Regions from separate parts of the uncultured Acetobacterium sp. genome, predicted to be linked through region 2. Evidence: a T-box and tRNA genes for the amino acid it is inferred to sense, from the RefSeq annotation. Region 2 holds a T-box; the other holds one or more tRNA genes.
What was found. A T-box is a leader RNA that pairs with one kind of tRNA and senses whether it is charged. The one in region 2 lies ahead of thrS (threonine--tRNA ligase), so its partner is inferred to be a tRNA-Thr.
Positions count from the first base shown of each region.

Region 1: it has a tRNA-Thr gene. The T-box ahead of thrS (threonine--tRNA ligase) is inferred to sense a tRNA for this amino acid. The anticodon was not compared.

Region 1 covers NZ_CAKMJU010000115.1:11,142-18,932, forward strand. The annotation lists gene QZ998_RS14385 (hypothetical protein) at 36-185, shown strand; gene QZ998_RS14390 (HAD family hydrolase) at 233-1,033, opposite strand; gene QZ998_RS14395 (iron-containing alcohol dehydrogenase) at 1,092-2,243, opposite strand; gene QZ998_RS14400 (FGGY-family carbohydrate kinase) at 2,627-2,791, opposite strand; gene deoC (deoxyribose-phosphate aldolase) at 2,980-3,699, opposite strand; gene QZ998_RS14410 (hypothetical protein) at 4,237-4,374, shown strand; gene QZ998_RS14415 (LysR family transcriptional regulator) at 4,608-5,492, shown strand; tRNA gene QZ998_RS14420 (tRNA-Thr) at 5,678-5,753, opposite strand; gene QZ998_RS14425 (rubredoxin-like domain-containing protein) at 5,808-6,143, opposite strand; THF riboswitch at 6,301-6,393, shown strand; gene QZ998_RS14430 (folate family ECF transporter S component) at 6,446-7,204, shown strand; gene fba (class II fructose-1,6-bisphosphate aldolase) at 7,487-7,791, shown strand, end outside.
Region 2 covers NZ_CAKMJU010000026.1:16,155-23,945, reverse strand. The annotation lists gene obgE (GTPase ObgE) at 1-366, shown strand, start outside; gene QZ998_RS04240 (YhbY family RNA-binding protein) at 418-780, shown strand; gene nadD (nicotinate-nucleotide adenylyltransferase) at 797-1,438, shown strand; gene yqeK (bis(5'-nucleosyl)-tetraphosphatase (symmetrical) YqeK) at 1,425-2,009, shown strand; gene rsfS (ribosome silencing factor) at 2,061-2,405, shown strand; gene ychF (redox-regulated ATPase YchF) at 2,680-3,777, shown strand; gene QZ998_RS04215 (cobalamin B12-binding domain-containing protein) at 3,878-4,159, shown strand; gene QZ998_RS04210 (DUF4080 domain-containing protein) at 4,179-5,588, shown strand; T-box leader at 5,744-5,982, shown strand; gene thrS (threonine--tRNA ligase) at 6,170-7,791, shown strand, end outside.

The sequences.
Region 1 (7,791 bases), on a different contig from region 2:
ATACTCACATTGCTATTTTTTTATCTTCAAACGAAATGCATTTTGGCGTTCAAACCGCTTGTCTACTGTCTCAATCCCAAGACGATCGCCAACTATCGAAAATATTTGTCAATATGGATAAAACCGATCCCCTGGATGCCTATATCATTGCAGACTTTGCTCGCGTCGGTCGCATTTTCCTGTGAACCCTATCGGGGTTCTCAATTTATCAAAAATAGTGTTTTTTTGATATTTATAACTTTAAGTTAAGCACCTCAATAATTGTATCAATTACACCCTCTTCTTCATTTGATTTATGTGTGATATTTTTGGCAACTGCTTTTAAATCTGGATGAGCATTTTTCATCGCAAAAGTATGTTCACAAACTTCCATTAGGGTCAGATCGTTGAGAAAGTCACCAAATGCCATTGTCTCTTCAGGTTTTGCCCCAATTTTTGCCATCAAAATCTGCAAAGCTTTTCCTTTGTTTTCACCTTTTTTAACAATGTCAATCCAGTTTTCCCCTGAAGGAATAAGATCATAATGATCGGTGATCGCAAAAAGTCTTGGACAAGCATTTGTCAAAGGGTTAATCCCATCAACACTTGATATTTTACATATTTCTTCCTGCTCAATCACTTCCTCAAAATTTTCTACGATTACTGTATTATAAAAAAAGCGTCTCACCTGTGCTTCAAAAGCAGGTAACCGATCCATTATATAAGTCGCATGGATACCGCATAGCGCTGGACGTAATTCATCAACTTTTGCAATCCGCCCAAGCAATTCTTGAAGTTCTTTTTTTTTAATGGACACATGGTAGATCATCTCACCACAATCTAACACCACATTCCCATTTTCACAAATCAATCCAATCTCATGAAAATATTCGGAGAATTGAACTTTAAGGGTATGCACTGCTCTTCCACTTGCTGGAACAAATCTTATTCCTTCACGATTTAACGCTTTAATTAGCTCTGGAAATCGTTTAGGTAATTCTTTTTTGCTGTTCAATAATGTCCCATCAAGATCTGACACAATAATCTTAATCATACAAACTCCTTAACCCATACTTTATACCAAATACAATCCAAAATCATTTACAATATACTTACATCACCGTCTCAAAAAATGATTTCCATTCTTCAATAGATAACTGTTTTGGGTTACTAGACATACTCGTTCCAAAGCTAGCTTTTGCCAATATTGGAATGTATTCTGGATCTATATTCAGATGCTTATAGTTGGGCTTTATTCCCATATGCTTATTAAGTTCAAAAATAAATTCAACTGCCGCTTTCGCTCCATCACCTGGCTTATTATAACGCTTTCCTGTTAGTGTTTCACCAATAATATCCATCCGTTCTTGAGCAACATCGGCGTTAATTTTCATAATGTGAGGAAGCATAATTCCACAAGATTCTCCATGGGGAACATGATAGGCAATGCCAACGGCCATTGCGATGCCATGGACTGCCCCTAATCCTGAATTTGCGAATGCCATTCCACCCAGAAGTGATGCAGCACACATCCCCTCCCGTGCTTCCATGTCGTTACCATCGTCAAAAGCTCTTTGTAAATATTTTCCACCAAGTGCAATCCCGCTTAACGCTAAACCATCACTTATCGGTGTTGCTCTCCATGTTGTATAGGCTTCAATTAAATGCGTTAAAGCATCAATTCCTGAAAATGCTGTCACGCTCTTAGGGCATTCTCTCGTTAATTCTGGATCAAGAAGTGCAACATTAGCAATCATCGTATCAGAACGCATTGAACGCTTAAAGTTTAAAACACGTGAGCCTAAAACAGCGTTTTTAGTTGCTTCACTACCAGTACCAGCTGTTGTTGGACAAGCCACAAATGGAACTGGCATCTCTATAATTTTTTTACCTTTTCCTACGACCTCCATATAATCAAGTGCTGGTGTACCATTCGTAATGAGTGCTGCAACTGCTTTACCAACATCAATACAACTTCCACCACCAATAGAGATAACACAATCACACCTATTTTTTATTGCTATTTCCGTGACTTCATCGACTTGTTCTACTGTAGGTTCTCCCTGAATCTGACTATAAAAAACAGTTTTTTTACTATTACTTTCAAGCTGCTTCTTAATACTTTCTAGAATAGACGAATTAGCAAAAAAACTATCCACCACAATTAAAAAATTAGTCCCTAAATTACATACATATTGATCTAATTCCTTGATCACACCTTGTTTTAAAACGATCTTACTTGCTGTAAAAAACGAAAATTCCATAGCTCCTCCTTGTTTCTATCCTAGAAACACATATTATGTTTTCACATTCTATTGTTTTCAAAATAATATTTAAGGGGGATTAGTTCCCCCTAAATATTAATGCTTCAAATTTTATTTTTTTGGAATTCGTAAATGTCCGGAAATCCACTTTCACCTAATCCCTTATAGCAAGCTATAAGCATTTTGTACACTTCATTATACCGTGCTACATTTCCTGGAATTGGTTCACAGATATCCTTCACATGTACCATATGTTCTTCTTAATGAAGATTGCTGAATACGCCAACGCCAACCGCTCCAATTTTCGCTGCACCAAGTGCTGTCGCTTCTGGTGCATCCGCTGTTTCCACTCTGCAATCTTAAGTATCAGCCTGCATTTGATTTCATAGCTTTGATTGCGCTGCTCCACCAGTGATACGAAGTATTTTAAATTCTGCAAAACCAGCATCTTTTAAATCCGCTAGCATTTCTTTCATTTCAAAACAGATTTCTTTCATGGCAGCTCTTAAAATCTCAGCTTTTGTTGTGCCTAATGTCGTCCCTACCAACGCACCACGAGCTTCATCATTATAATTGGGGCAATTTACACCAGCCAGCCAAGATAAAAAACAGTTCCTTTTGATCCAATAGGAGCTTTAAAAGCAATTGCAGTCACAATATCGTAGATATCGAAGTCAGAAATTTCTGTCACTGTCATTTCAAATTGAAAAATTGCATTTCTTAACCATCTAGATGATTATTTAATTTCGATGTTTTTAGCAAATCTTTCAAAAATTTCCGACTCATCAACAATTTTTTTAGCCGAACGTGTGCCAATAATATCTACACCGGCTGCAATACACATTAATGCAATATTCGTAGTCCAGAACTGACCTGTTCCAGCAACTTTTAATTTACAGCGACCTTTACAGGTTTTTACTAGGAGGTCTATGATTTCCATATCAGGGCCGCCAAATCGACCTGTTGAAGTTTTTACAAAATCCCCGCCACCTTCAATAACACACTCACAAGCGGCTACTATTTCTTCAGGCGTTAAATAGCATACTTCAATGATAAATCTTGTTTCAAGACCATTTGCTGCTGCAACACAAGCTTTAACTTCTTCTAATAAATGATCCTTATTGCCACTTTTCAAATGACCGTAATCAATCACAAAATCAACAATTTCTACACCATGCTCAATGGCCACTTTTGTCTGGTTTACTTTGTCCTCAATTGATCCGGTTCCAAAGGGGTAGTCAATAACAACACACGCCTTAACATCGGTACCTTTTAATTGTTTTGCAACTCTTTCAAGATAGTTTGGATTTACACAAACAGAATTTGTGTTATAATCCAAGGAAGTCTTTACTAATTCATCAATCTCCTGGGTTGTTGCAAATGGATTAAGTAATGAACCATCCATCATTTTTGCTAAGGAATCTCTGTTAATTTCTTTACCGTTTAATACTAACATCTTTTTCTCCTTTTATTTTAAATTAGCCAGAGTGTAAAATAACCTCTCGACCTTTTAACAAATCCTAATGTGGAACATCTTCAAATTAAGCAGCTTAGGTAAATAAGATTTTCCCTTAATCTTTCCACAATTTCAGTATAGCATCTTATGAAAACCGAGTACAACAACAGTTAATTGTAACCCATTACAATTAACTTTAAAGATTGTAAAAAAAATATCAAAATTGACAGCCTGTTCTCAATTTGATAAGATGAAACAATAAATTCCTTTGATTCTTGGAATATAAAGACCTTTTCTATTTCGCGATGATTATTTTAGAATATATGATTAGGGTGTCAAAAATATTTTTCACCACATTGATAATTCTCTCCAACTGAGATTTGACTTCTGGTAAAATAGATGCAAAATCAAAAGCAGTGGAGTCTATAGAACGATGTTATTTAAGACCAACAAAGAACAACAACTCACATTGGATGATCGCTTTCTACAGGTGGATAAACGGACAAAGAAATTTTTTTGAGTACCTGAGTAAACGGCTTGTCAGAACTCATTTTCCCGGCGATCAACGAGGAACGGTTTTCGGTGTTATACATTGATACCAAAGGATCTCGACCCAATAATCCGGTAAATGCAGTGGTTGGCTCGTTGATTTTAAAAGAACTGTTGCGTCTGTAGGAGCCATTAATACAAAGCGAGTGCTCAAAGGAGCAGTTGCTTTGCTGCAAAAATCAAACTTCGGGCAAACATTACATTATTTTCTTCCGAAGCCTCACTGGGGCGGGAATAATATGATTCTAGCTACTTTAAATAGTTTTAATTGACATTCTAATCATATATTAATTTACGTTTCATTTTGAATAAGTCAATACTACTTTTCCCCTACTACTTTTTTGAATAGGAGCTTAATTTTGGATATCAAAAGCCTTGAATTCTTTGTGCGACTATGTAAGGACAATAACGTTTCTGTTGCAGCTGAGAACTTATATATTTCTCAGCAAGGATTGAGTCGAATGATCAAACGAATGGAGAGTGAACTTGGTGTAAAACTATTTAGACGTAGCAATCGCGGTGTTACTCCTACGGTTGAGGGAAAACTACTTTGGGAACATGCAGAAAATATTTTAAGCGAATATCAAAAGGTAACCGACTCCATAAACTTGAATAATAGCTTAATCCATGGCACTGTAAACGTTGTATTAGAGCTTGGTTGTCTTCCCCTTTTAACGTTATCGCCATTTTTACGTTTTATTGAAGAATATCCCAATGTTGATCTCAGTTTTGGTGAACACCGTGAGACTATTTGTCAAGCCCAGCTTTCTGATGGTACTGCTGATGTTTTTTTTGCTGTAAAATCGGTTGATAGTGAACAATTTAATGTTTCTCCATTCTATACCCTTAATTCTATTGTCTATGTCCCCAAAAACCATGTTCTTGCAAAAAAAAGCTTCATTACTGTTGAAGACTTCCGAGATACCAAACTTGTCTTATGTGGCTCCACCAATTACTATACCGTGGTTAATGATTGTGCCGAAGCTAATTTTGTTCCAAACATAGTCGTTTGTTCTACTGACATTAATGTAACCATGCAATGTGTTCAATCTGGTCTAGGAGTCAGTCCTTTTATCCTCGGAATGAATAAAGCACTCCCTATTTCAGAAGATATTATTGTGCAACAATATCGATGTCCAAACATACCGCAAATCCATATCTTAACAAAAAAAAATACACCCCTTTCTTTGAGTGCCCAAAGATTTTGCGAATACTTTTTTCGATATTTTGAAGCTCGCAAATAATCATCTGATTATATCGAGTCAGGGAGAAAAAAGTACGACAAAAAATAGGGGTAAAATAGCCAGAAATAGCCAGACTTTTTCAACTTTTCACATTCGGTCATACTTTAGGTGGAGACTAAAAAACAAAAAATAAAAAAAGAACCGCTAATTAAAGCCATTCTTTTAACAAAATATTATATTCTTACTGGAGCTAGCGGGGGGAATCGAACCCCCGACCTACTGATTACGAATCAGTTGCGCTACCATCTGTGCCACGCCAGCAGTAAACTTACTGAACTATCATAACACAAACTCTCACTCCACTTCAATATTTTTTTACCATTTTCCTTTTGTAATATGAGTGGCTATTTCAGCTTTGCACATTTCTTTGATGACGTAACAATCTGCTTCAGCTTTTTGGAAAACATGGACACAGGCTGGGTCAAGATTTATTTTTGCACCTTCTCTTGACAAATGAATGATCTTTTCTGCCAATCCAATCACTTCCAAGTGGATATCGTTAGTAACATAAGCATCATAAACTTTTTTTGCATCTTCTTCATTCAGTGCTATAAATTGCTCCCGCGGTGCTCCACATTTCGGGCAATTCTCAGGGGCTTCTACGCCTTCCATTTTATAACCACAATCACCGCATTTCCATAACTTTTTCATTTATTACCCTCCGTTTACTTTATTTCTTGTTAAATTTGTATAACTGATACTTTTATATACCCAAAATTTCATAAACAACTACTTTGATTAAAAAATAACGATGATTTTTTATCCTTGTGAAAACCTTTACTGCGTGTTAAAATGATGTCAATTTCATACCAGAGTAGACAAGATGCGTAAAGTGTTAAAGGATGGGAAGTTGCCTTTAAACGAAATGTGACCATTGCGGTATCTTGTCGCTTCCGCTGTTACAATGCAGATTGTAGGTTGCGGAAGCATTACTTTAAAATCAAGGAGGTTTTATGAAAAGTAATGCTTTTATTAGTGGTTCCACCAGAACCCGGCTCGTGGTCAATTGTGGCCTGCTGATTGCCATCAGCATCGTGCTGAAGATTCTATTTGAGGTTTATATTCCTCTTGGCGGTTTCCCTTCGTTACGGTTAAACATCACGGCTTTACCGATCATGTTAAGCGGTATCTTGTTTGGACCCTTGGCAGGATTTGCGGTTGGTTTTATTTCCGACATCCTGTGCTTTGCAATTAAGCCCGGCGGACCTTTCTTTATTGGGTTTACCTTGGCCAATGGACTCACCGGTTTAATTCCGGGTTTACTTTTTATGATGTTAAGAAAAAAAGAAATCAAACATCTGGAATGGTTTAACCTGGTATTCATTGTTCTGGCCGCAACTATTTTGGTTGTATCCGGGACATTTGGTTTTGACAATGGCACCATTTATTATGCTGGAGAACCACTGAGCATGGTTTTCTTTGTCCTCTTTATTGCTTTAATGATCACATTTGCGGTCTTCCCCATTATTGTTGTAAAGAAATCCAATCTTGATAGTGAATATCGCAGCGATCATATTCTCTTTATCGTCAGCGTTTCACAATTGGTCACATCAATTTTGTTAAATACTTGGTTTTTAAGTATTCTTTATGGACAGGCGATTGCCGTATTACTGCCTGCCCGAATCATCTCGAATATCTTCCTGATTCCATTGTACACAATTATGCTCGTTGGTTTGTTAAAAATTCTTCCTAGCTTTATTAAACAGCGTTAAACACAGATCATTCTCATAAGAGGCAGCTATTTTTAGTTTGCCTCTTTCTATTTTTAATTTGACTCCATGAATCTGACCAATCATTTCCAACTTTGTTTCTGGCAGAACTTAGCTTTTTATCTTGCTTTAATTTCTATCTCGAAAAAAGTATTTAAAACAGGCAATTTTAAGCGGATTGCTTGAGTATTCACCCAAAAGAGAGTATACTAACGTAGTGACTAAATTATCGATGTTGCACAAACAACAGATTAAATAATTATAACACTTAGGAGGTTTTGGAAAATGGGATTAGTAACATCAACTGAGATGTTCAAAAAAGCTTATGAAGGTGGCTATGCTGTCGGAGCTTTTAATGTCAATAATATGGAGATTATCCAGGGAATTGTTGAGGCCGCGGCTGAAGAACAGGCTCCCCTTATTTTACAAGTATCGGCAGGTGCCAGAAAATATGCCCATCCAGTCTATATCAGAAAATTAGTTGAAGCCGCTATCGAAGTTACCGGCTTGGATATTTGCCTCCATTTAGATCATGGTGATGATTTTGAGATTTGCAAAACCTGCGTCGACAGTGGTTTTACATCGGTGAT
Region 2 (7,791 bases):
GTTTTCGTCATTTCGGCTGTCACTGGTCAGGGGCTCAACGAACTGTTAAGCCGGACGATCAGCTTACTCGATGAAATCGGTGAAGTAGAACCGATCTTTGACTTTGAACCGGAGGCAGAAACCATTTTCACCCCGGACTTTAAAGAAAAGCAATTCACGGTTGAAAAATTCGATCATCTATTTGTCGTTAAGGGTGCCTTCCTAGAGCGGCTGATTACTTCGGTAAACTTTGAAGATTTGGATTCGATTGGCTTCTTTCAACGGGTTCTAAAAGATAAGGGCGTCTTTGAAGAGCTCGAAAAAATGGGCATCCAAGATGAAGATGTGGTTCAGTTAGAAGAGATCGAATTTGAGTATTTTAAATAGATTTCCCGCTTTATTATATGTTATAATAGCGTCGTAGAAAGTAGAGAAAAAATGTTAACAAGTAAACAAAGAAGTTATTTAAAAAAGCTTGCCATGGATATTCCTGATATCATTTTTGTCGGCAAGGATGGCATCACCCCGCAAGTCATCGTCCAGACCAGGGACGCCATCATTGCCCGGGAACTGATCAAGGGAAAGGTTCAGAATAATTCACTAGAAGATGTCGATAATGTGGCGCGGGAATTAGCTGCGGCTACAAAATCTGATATTGTCTGCACCATCGGCAATAAATTTATCCTCTATAAAAAGAATTTATTGAAAACCAAAATTGAGGTGCCGACTAAAAATCAGAAACCCCTTAAGCGGGTCAAGAAAAAAGCACTGAGTCCATCACGAAAATTCACTAATTCATAATAAGTAAAGGTTTGAGATGAAGAAAAAAATCGGTCTTCTGGGAGGAAGTTTTAATCCCATCCATACGGGTCACCTGCTGCTGGCGGAGTCGGCTCGCGATCAATACGAATTGGATATGGTGTTGTTTATACCCACCGGGAATAACCCATTTAAATTGTCACAGGATGAAATTGCCAGAAAACACCGGCTAAAAATGGTTGAGCTGGCGATTGCCGGCAATCACAACTTTGAAATTTTAACCCATGAAATTGATCAAAATGGCGTCACTTATACCATTGATACGATCAATAGCATTAAAGAAATCTATCCCGATTGTGATTTTTATTTCATCGCCGGGGCTGATTTAATGTTTGAAATCACCTTATGGAAGGGTGCCCCGGAACTATTAAAGTTGGTCAAGTTTATCACCACCTTCCGGCCGGGCTATAGTCATGATCGCTTGGATATGCGGATTAAAGAGCTGCAGGAAATTTATGGTGCTTCTATTTTTAAGCTGTACGCCACCGAAATGGACATCGCTTCTTCTGATATCCGGTCGCGCGTCAAAAATGGTTATTCAATTCGCTATCTGCTCCCTGAAACGGTGGAAGCTTACATTCATGAACACGGTCTCTATTTGCCAGCATACTCCAGTGGGGATAGCGATGAATTGGACTGAGATTGAGGATGATCTAAGAAGGGTGCTAAGCCCGAAACGGTTTAGGCACACCCAAAACGTCGTTGAAGTCGCCCATCAGCTGGCTGATCGCTTCGGATGCGATCACGAGCAGGCCAGGTTAGCGGCACTACTTCATGATTGTGCCAAACATTTATCCGGTCAGCAACAGCTTGATTACGCGAAAAAGCACCACATCAACATTGATTCTGTCTGTCAAAATGATCCGCAATTGCTGCACGGACCAGTCGCTGCGGTGCTTGCCAGCCAACGCTATGGGATTAAAGATCCGGCGATTCTAAAGGCGATTGATTGTCATACGACCGGGTCTAAAAATATGACCACCCTCGATAAGATCATTTATCTGGCTGACTATATTGAAAAAGATCGTTGTTTTCCAGGCGTCGATGCGATTCGACAGATGGCCGAAAGTGATTTGGATCGCGCCACCATTATGGCACTAACCAACTGCATCTGTCATGTCGCCGAAACGGAGGCGCTACTGCACCAAAATACGATTGAAGCACGAAATGATTTAATTATAAAACAAAAAAACTTACTGCAAAAAACTTAGTAAAAAAAATAGCATAAAAAAATAGCATAAAAAATTTATCAAAGAAAGGAAGTGATTTTTATTAATCCAGAAGAATTTGCAAAAAAAATAGAAGCGTGGATTGAGGCAAAAAATGGTGATGAGATTGAAGTGATTAACGTAACCGAAATGACCACCATTGCCAACTATTTTGTGATCGCCAGCGGGAACTCTGAACGTCAGGTAAAAGCGATTGCTGACAATGTCGAATATGAAGCGAAAGAATTGGAAATATTCCCCAAAAACATCGAGGGTCAAAGAGAAGGCCGGTGGATCTTACTCGATTACTATGATGTGATTGTCCATATTTTCCATACCGAAGAGCGTCAGTTGTACAACCTCGAAAAGCTTTGGAAAAACAGCCCAGTTACGCGCTAGGCAAAGTCTAAAAATCTGCTTGATGGTCATTTGTAGCCCCGTGAATTTTAAGAAGCGGGGGATGTGGCAGATGACAAGCTGATCGGCATCAAGTGAATCTACTTACTCAATTATAATGGTGGCACTTCTTGATCCTTCGGGACAGGAAAACCCACCTTTTTACATGCCAGGATTAATTTTTGCCAGACAGCAGTTTGCTTTTACTAAACAAAAATAATTTTAGTGATATGAAATTAAAAAAGAAAAATTGAATGAAAATTAGAAAGAGGTAACTATGAAAATAGGAATCGTTGGCTTACCCAACGTCGGGAAAAGCACCATTTTTAATGCATTGACGAAGGCTGGCGCAGAGTCGGCTAATTATCCATTTTGCACGATAGACCCCAATATTGGAGTTGTTACGGTACCAGATCCGCGGCTGGCGGTCTTGGAGAAAATGCACAACTCAAAAAAAGTCATTCCGACAACCATTGAATTTGTCGATATTGCCGGTCTGGTACGCGGGGCCAGCAAAGGCGAAGGGTTGGGTAACAAGTTTCTTTCGCATATTCGCGAAGTCGATGCGATTGTTCATGTCGTTCGTTGTTTTGAAGATGATAACGTCGTTCATGTGGAGGGGAAAATCGATCCCATCGATGACCTGGAAACCATTAATCTGGAACTGATTTTTGCGGATATTGAAATGCTCGATCGACGGATTGAGAAAAATAAGAAACTGGCCAAAACGAATCCTCAAGAAAAAGCAAACATTGACGTGGCAATGCGGCTGCGGGAAATTCTTGAGCTTGGTAAAATGCCCAATGATGACGATTTTTCTGCTGAAGAATGGGAATTTATTCAAACCATTCAGTTGATCTCGATTAAACCGGTGCTTTATATCGCCAATGTTTCCGAGGATGATCTCCATGAAGATAATGAAATGGTAACCCGCCTCAAAGCGACTGTTAGAGAAAATCACTCGGGTAGTCACAAGGATATTATTAAGATATCGGCAAAAATTGAAGAAGAGATTGCTCAGTTTGATGATGTTGAAAAAGCAGAATTCTTATCCGATATGGGATTGGCCGAATCGGGACTGGATCAAGTTATCCGTTGCGGCTATAAATTATTGGGTCTAATCACCTTCTTAACCGCTGGTCCCCAGGAAGTACGTGCCTGGACGGTTACCGAAGGCACGAAGGCGCCCCAGGCCGCCGGCAAGATCCATAGCGATATTGAGCGTGGTTTTATTCGCGCTGAGATTACCGGCTTTGAACAATTAATAGCGGCTGGTTCGGAAGTGAAAGCCAAAGAAAGCGGTGTTACCCGGGTTGAAGGAAAAGATTATGTCATGAAAGATGGCGATGTTACCTTTTTCCGATTCAATGTATAGCGCAGTAGGAAGTGTTCATCTCATTTCTGGCTAAGAATAAACTTCCGGGAAATGATGAACAGTTTTCGACCTATGCCACCTGATAAGCTTGGAGGCTCTTGTGAAAGATCTTGTTTTAGTCGCAATTAATGCAAAATATATCCATACCAATCTGGCGGTGCGTTCACTGAAGGCACAACTAGCGGATTTTGATGTCGAAATTGTGGAAGTCTCGATTAATGACCCGCTCCACCGGATCATCAAGTTGCTCCTCGATACCGATGCCAGGCGGATTGGTTTTTCCTGTTATATCTGGAATATTGAGATGGTTCTTAAGCTTGCTGAAGTGCTCAAAAAAGCCAGACCGCAGCTGCAGATTATTTTGGGGGGGGCCAGAGGTTAGTTTTGATGGCCTGGGATTAATGAAAGAACACCGCTTTTGCGATTTTATTATTCAGGGCGAAGCGGAAGATAAACTAAAAGCTTTGCTTAAGAGTGGTGACAATCTGCAAAAATTTTTTCAGGTGCCGGGTCTTTGTTATCGCAATTTGGCTGGCGAAATCATCGAAAACCCCGATGCTGAACCCGCCCCCTTAAATCAATTGGTTTTTCCCTATGCTAATGTCGATCTGGATCGTCTAAAAAATAAGATCATATATTATGAAACGATCCGGGGTTGTCCCTTTGCTTGTTCCTATTGTCTTTCTTCGACCAAGCCGGGCTTAAAGCTACTCGATCTTGATCGGGTTCTTAGCGAACTGGATTTCTTTATCGGGGCGGGTGTCAAGCAGGTGAAACTGGTCGATCGGACTTTTAACTGTGACCTGGCTCGTGCCAAAGCAATATTTAAACATTTGATTAAAGGCGGCGGTGATACTAATTTTCATTTTGAAATGACCGGCGATCGGATCGATGATGAAATGATCGACTTGCTAAAGACGGCACCACCAGGACTAATCCAGTTTGAAATTGGCGTTCAAAGCACGTCGCCGGATACGCTCACGGCGATTGGTCGAAAAATCAGTGTCAGCCGAACCGAAGAACATGTCAAAAAACTGCTTGACCAAGACAATATCCATATTCATCTGGATTTGATTGCGGGCTTGCCCCACGAAAGCTATGAACTTTTTAAATCATCCTTTAATCAGGTGATTGCGCTCCGCCCGGATATGCTGCAACTGGGCTTTTTGAAATGTCTCAAAGGGACCCGTATTCGCAGTCAAGCAGACCTCCATGACTATCAGTATGCCAGCTTTGCGCCTTATGAAATCATTTCAAATAAGTACATCAGTGCTAAAGAACTGTATCAATTGAGGCAAATTGAAGTGTTGGTCGATCGTTACTTCAATAGCGGCGCATTTAAAGATAGCCTGGCTTTTATTTTCACTGCGCAAATTTATCCCACCCCCTTTGATTTTTTTGAAGCCTTTTCGATTTATTGGGAGAGCTGCGGTTATTATGATCTGGGAAAATCAAAGGAACAACTCTATTTAATCCTGTCCGATTTTTTTGCTGGTCACGAAAAGAGCCAGCTGATCGGCGACTGGATAAAATTTGATTGTCTTGCTCAGGGCAATCTCAGACTGCCAATCGGTATGGCTGACACCAGTCCGGCAAAGGAATGGATCTTTGAATTTTTAAAAGAACCGCAAAATATAAAAAAATACCTGGCTCGCTTTGTTAATCTGGCACCCAAAAAAATCTATACACAGGTCAAATTTCAATATTTTTCGACGGCCTTTCTGAGCCAACTTTCCGGACAAGCTGCTTTGTCACACGATGGGCAGGGGTTGATGGTGTTTTATGAAGGCGGCTTTGAAATTATCAATTGAAATTATCAGTTCAAATCATCAGTAAATTGGATAAATGGATTCAAACATAAACTGATTCAAAAAAATGATTTGAAAAATAATAAGAAAATTAATTATACGAAAAAGTATTGATTCTTTTTTAGATAAAGGTTATACTAAAAGACAATTAAAATAGAAAAAAGACGCTGATAAGGACGAGTAAGTTATCCACCGGATTCAGAGAGTAGGCAACTTGGCTGTAATTGCCTAACCCAGAGATAACCAAAAACCACCTTGGAGTCGAAACCTGAAAGATTGGCATGCTGCATGCAGCTGCTTTTGATTAGGGTTTTACGGAGCTGACCGTTATTCAGAACTTAAGTGGATTCACGAAGGTGGATCAAATTGGGTGGAACCGCGTTTATACGTCCCTTTGTTTGACAAAGGGGCTTTTTTGTTTTAAAAATAAATGTTTTCATGAAGCAAAACGCAATACGATAGCGATTGAGGCGGTCGACATTCGGATAACCCCTACCGGCAATTGGTCGGCACAGGGGGTGTCAATACCCTAAATCGCTGGAAATTAAGTTGCTTTCATAATAAAAAATTAAAAGGAGAAAATTATGATTACTATTACGTTAAAAGACGGATCCATAAAGACTTATGAACCCGGAATCACGGTGCTTGAAGTTGCCACTGATATCAGCCCCGGTTTAGCCAAAAATACCATGGCGGGGGAACTAAATGGTCAGCTTGTCGATGTCCGTCAGGCGATTAGTGAAGATGCCACCCTCAATCTATTAAAATTTGAAGATCAGGGCGGCAAGCATTCCTTCTGGCATACTGGTTCGCATCTGCTGGCTCAGGCGGTAAAACGACTCTATCCGCAGGCAAAGCTAGCGATTGGCCCGGCGATTGAAAATGGTTTTTACTATGATATTGATGTCGATGTGATTATCACGCCAGAAATCATGGAAAAAATTGAAAAGGAAATGGCAAAAATTGTAAAAGAAGGGCTTGAAATTACCCGCTATGAACTAAGCCGAAACGATGCCCTGGCAAAGGTAAATGCTGAAGGAGAGATTTACAAAGCCGAACTGATCGCAAATCTACCGGAAGACGCGGTCATCAGTTTTTATAGCCAGGGTGAATTCTCGGATCTTTGCGCGGGTCCCCATATCCAAAATCTTAGTGGCATTAAGGCGATTAAGCTCTTAAGTCTGGCCGGTGCCTATTGGCGCGGTGATGAAAAAAATAAAATGCTGCAACGGATCTACGGGATCACCTTCCCCAAAAAAAGTGAATTGGAAGCCTATTTAACCCGTCTGGAAGAAGCCAAAAAACGTGATCACCGGAAGTTGGGAAAAGAACTGGATCTTTTCTCACTCCAGGAAGAAGGACCAGGCTTTCCTTTTTTCCATCCCAAGGGAATGATAATCAGAAATGAACTGGAAAATTTCTGGCGACAGATCCATCAGCTTCGCGGTTACCAGGAAATTAAGACCCCAATTATCTTAAATGCCGATCTCTGGAAACGTTCGGGTCATTGGGATCATTATCAGGAAAACATGTATTTCACTGAAATTGATGAGGCTTCTTATGCCGTTAAACCGATGAACTGCCCCGGCGGCATGCTGGTTTATAAACGCAAGGGTCATTCCTATCGCGACCTGCCACTAAAGATGGCGGAACTGGGTCTGGTGCATCGGCATGAACTGCATGGTGCTTTGCATGGACTGATGCGGGTGCGAAACTTTACCCAGGATGATGCCCATATCTTTATGACCCCGGATCAAATAGAAGCGGAAGTCATTAAGGTCATTGATCTGGCTGATGACATTTATAGGGTGTTTGGCTTTAACTACAAGGTTGAACTGTCAACCAAACCAGAAAAAGCGATTGGGTCTGACGAGGTTTGGGAAATAGCAACCGAAGCGCTAAGAAATGCGCTCGAGAAAAAGAACATCGACTATCGATTAAACCCAGGTGACGGGGCATTTTATGGACCTAAAATTGACTTCCATCTGGAAGACAGCCTCGGTCGTACCTGGCAATGCGGCACCATTCAGCTGGACTTCCAGATGCCGGAACGCTTTGACCTGAACTACATTGGTTCCGATGGTGAAAAGCACCGCCCGGTGATTGTACATCGAACAATACTGGGCAGTATCGAACGGTTCTTCGGGATCTTAATTGAGCACTTTGCCGGAAAATTCCCGGTTTGGCTGGCTCCGGTTCAGGTCGT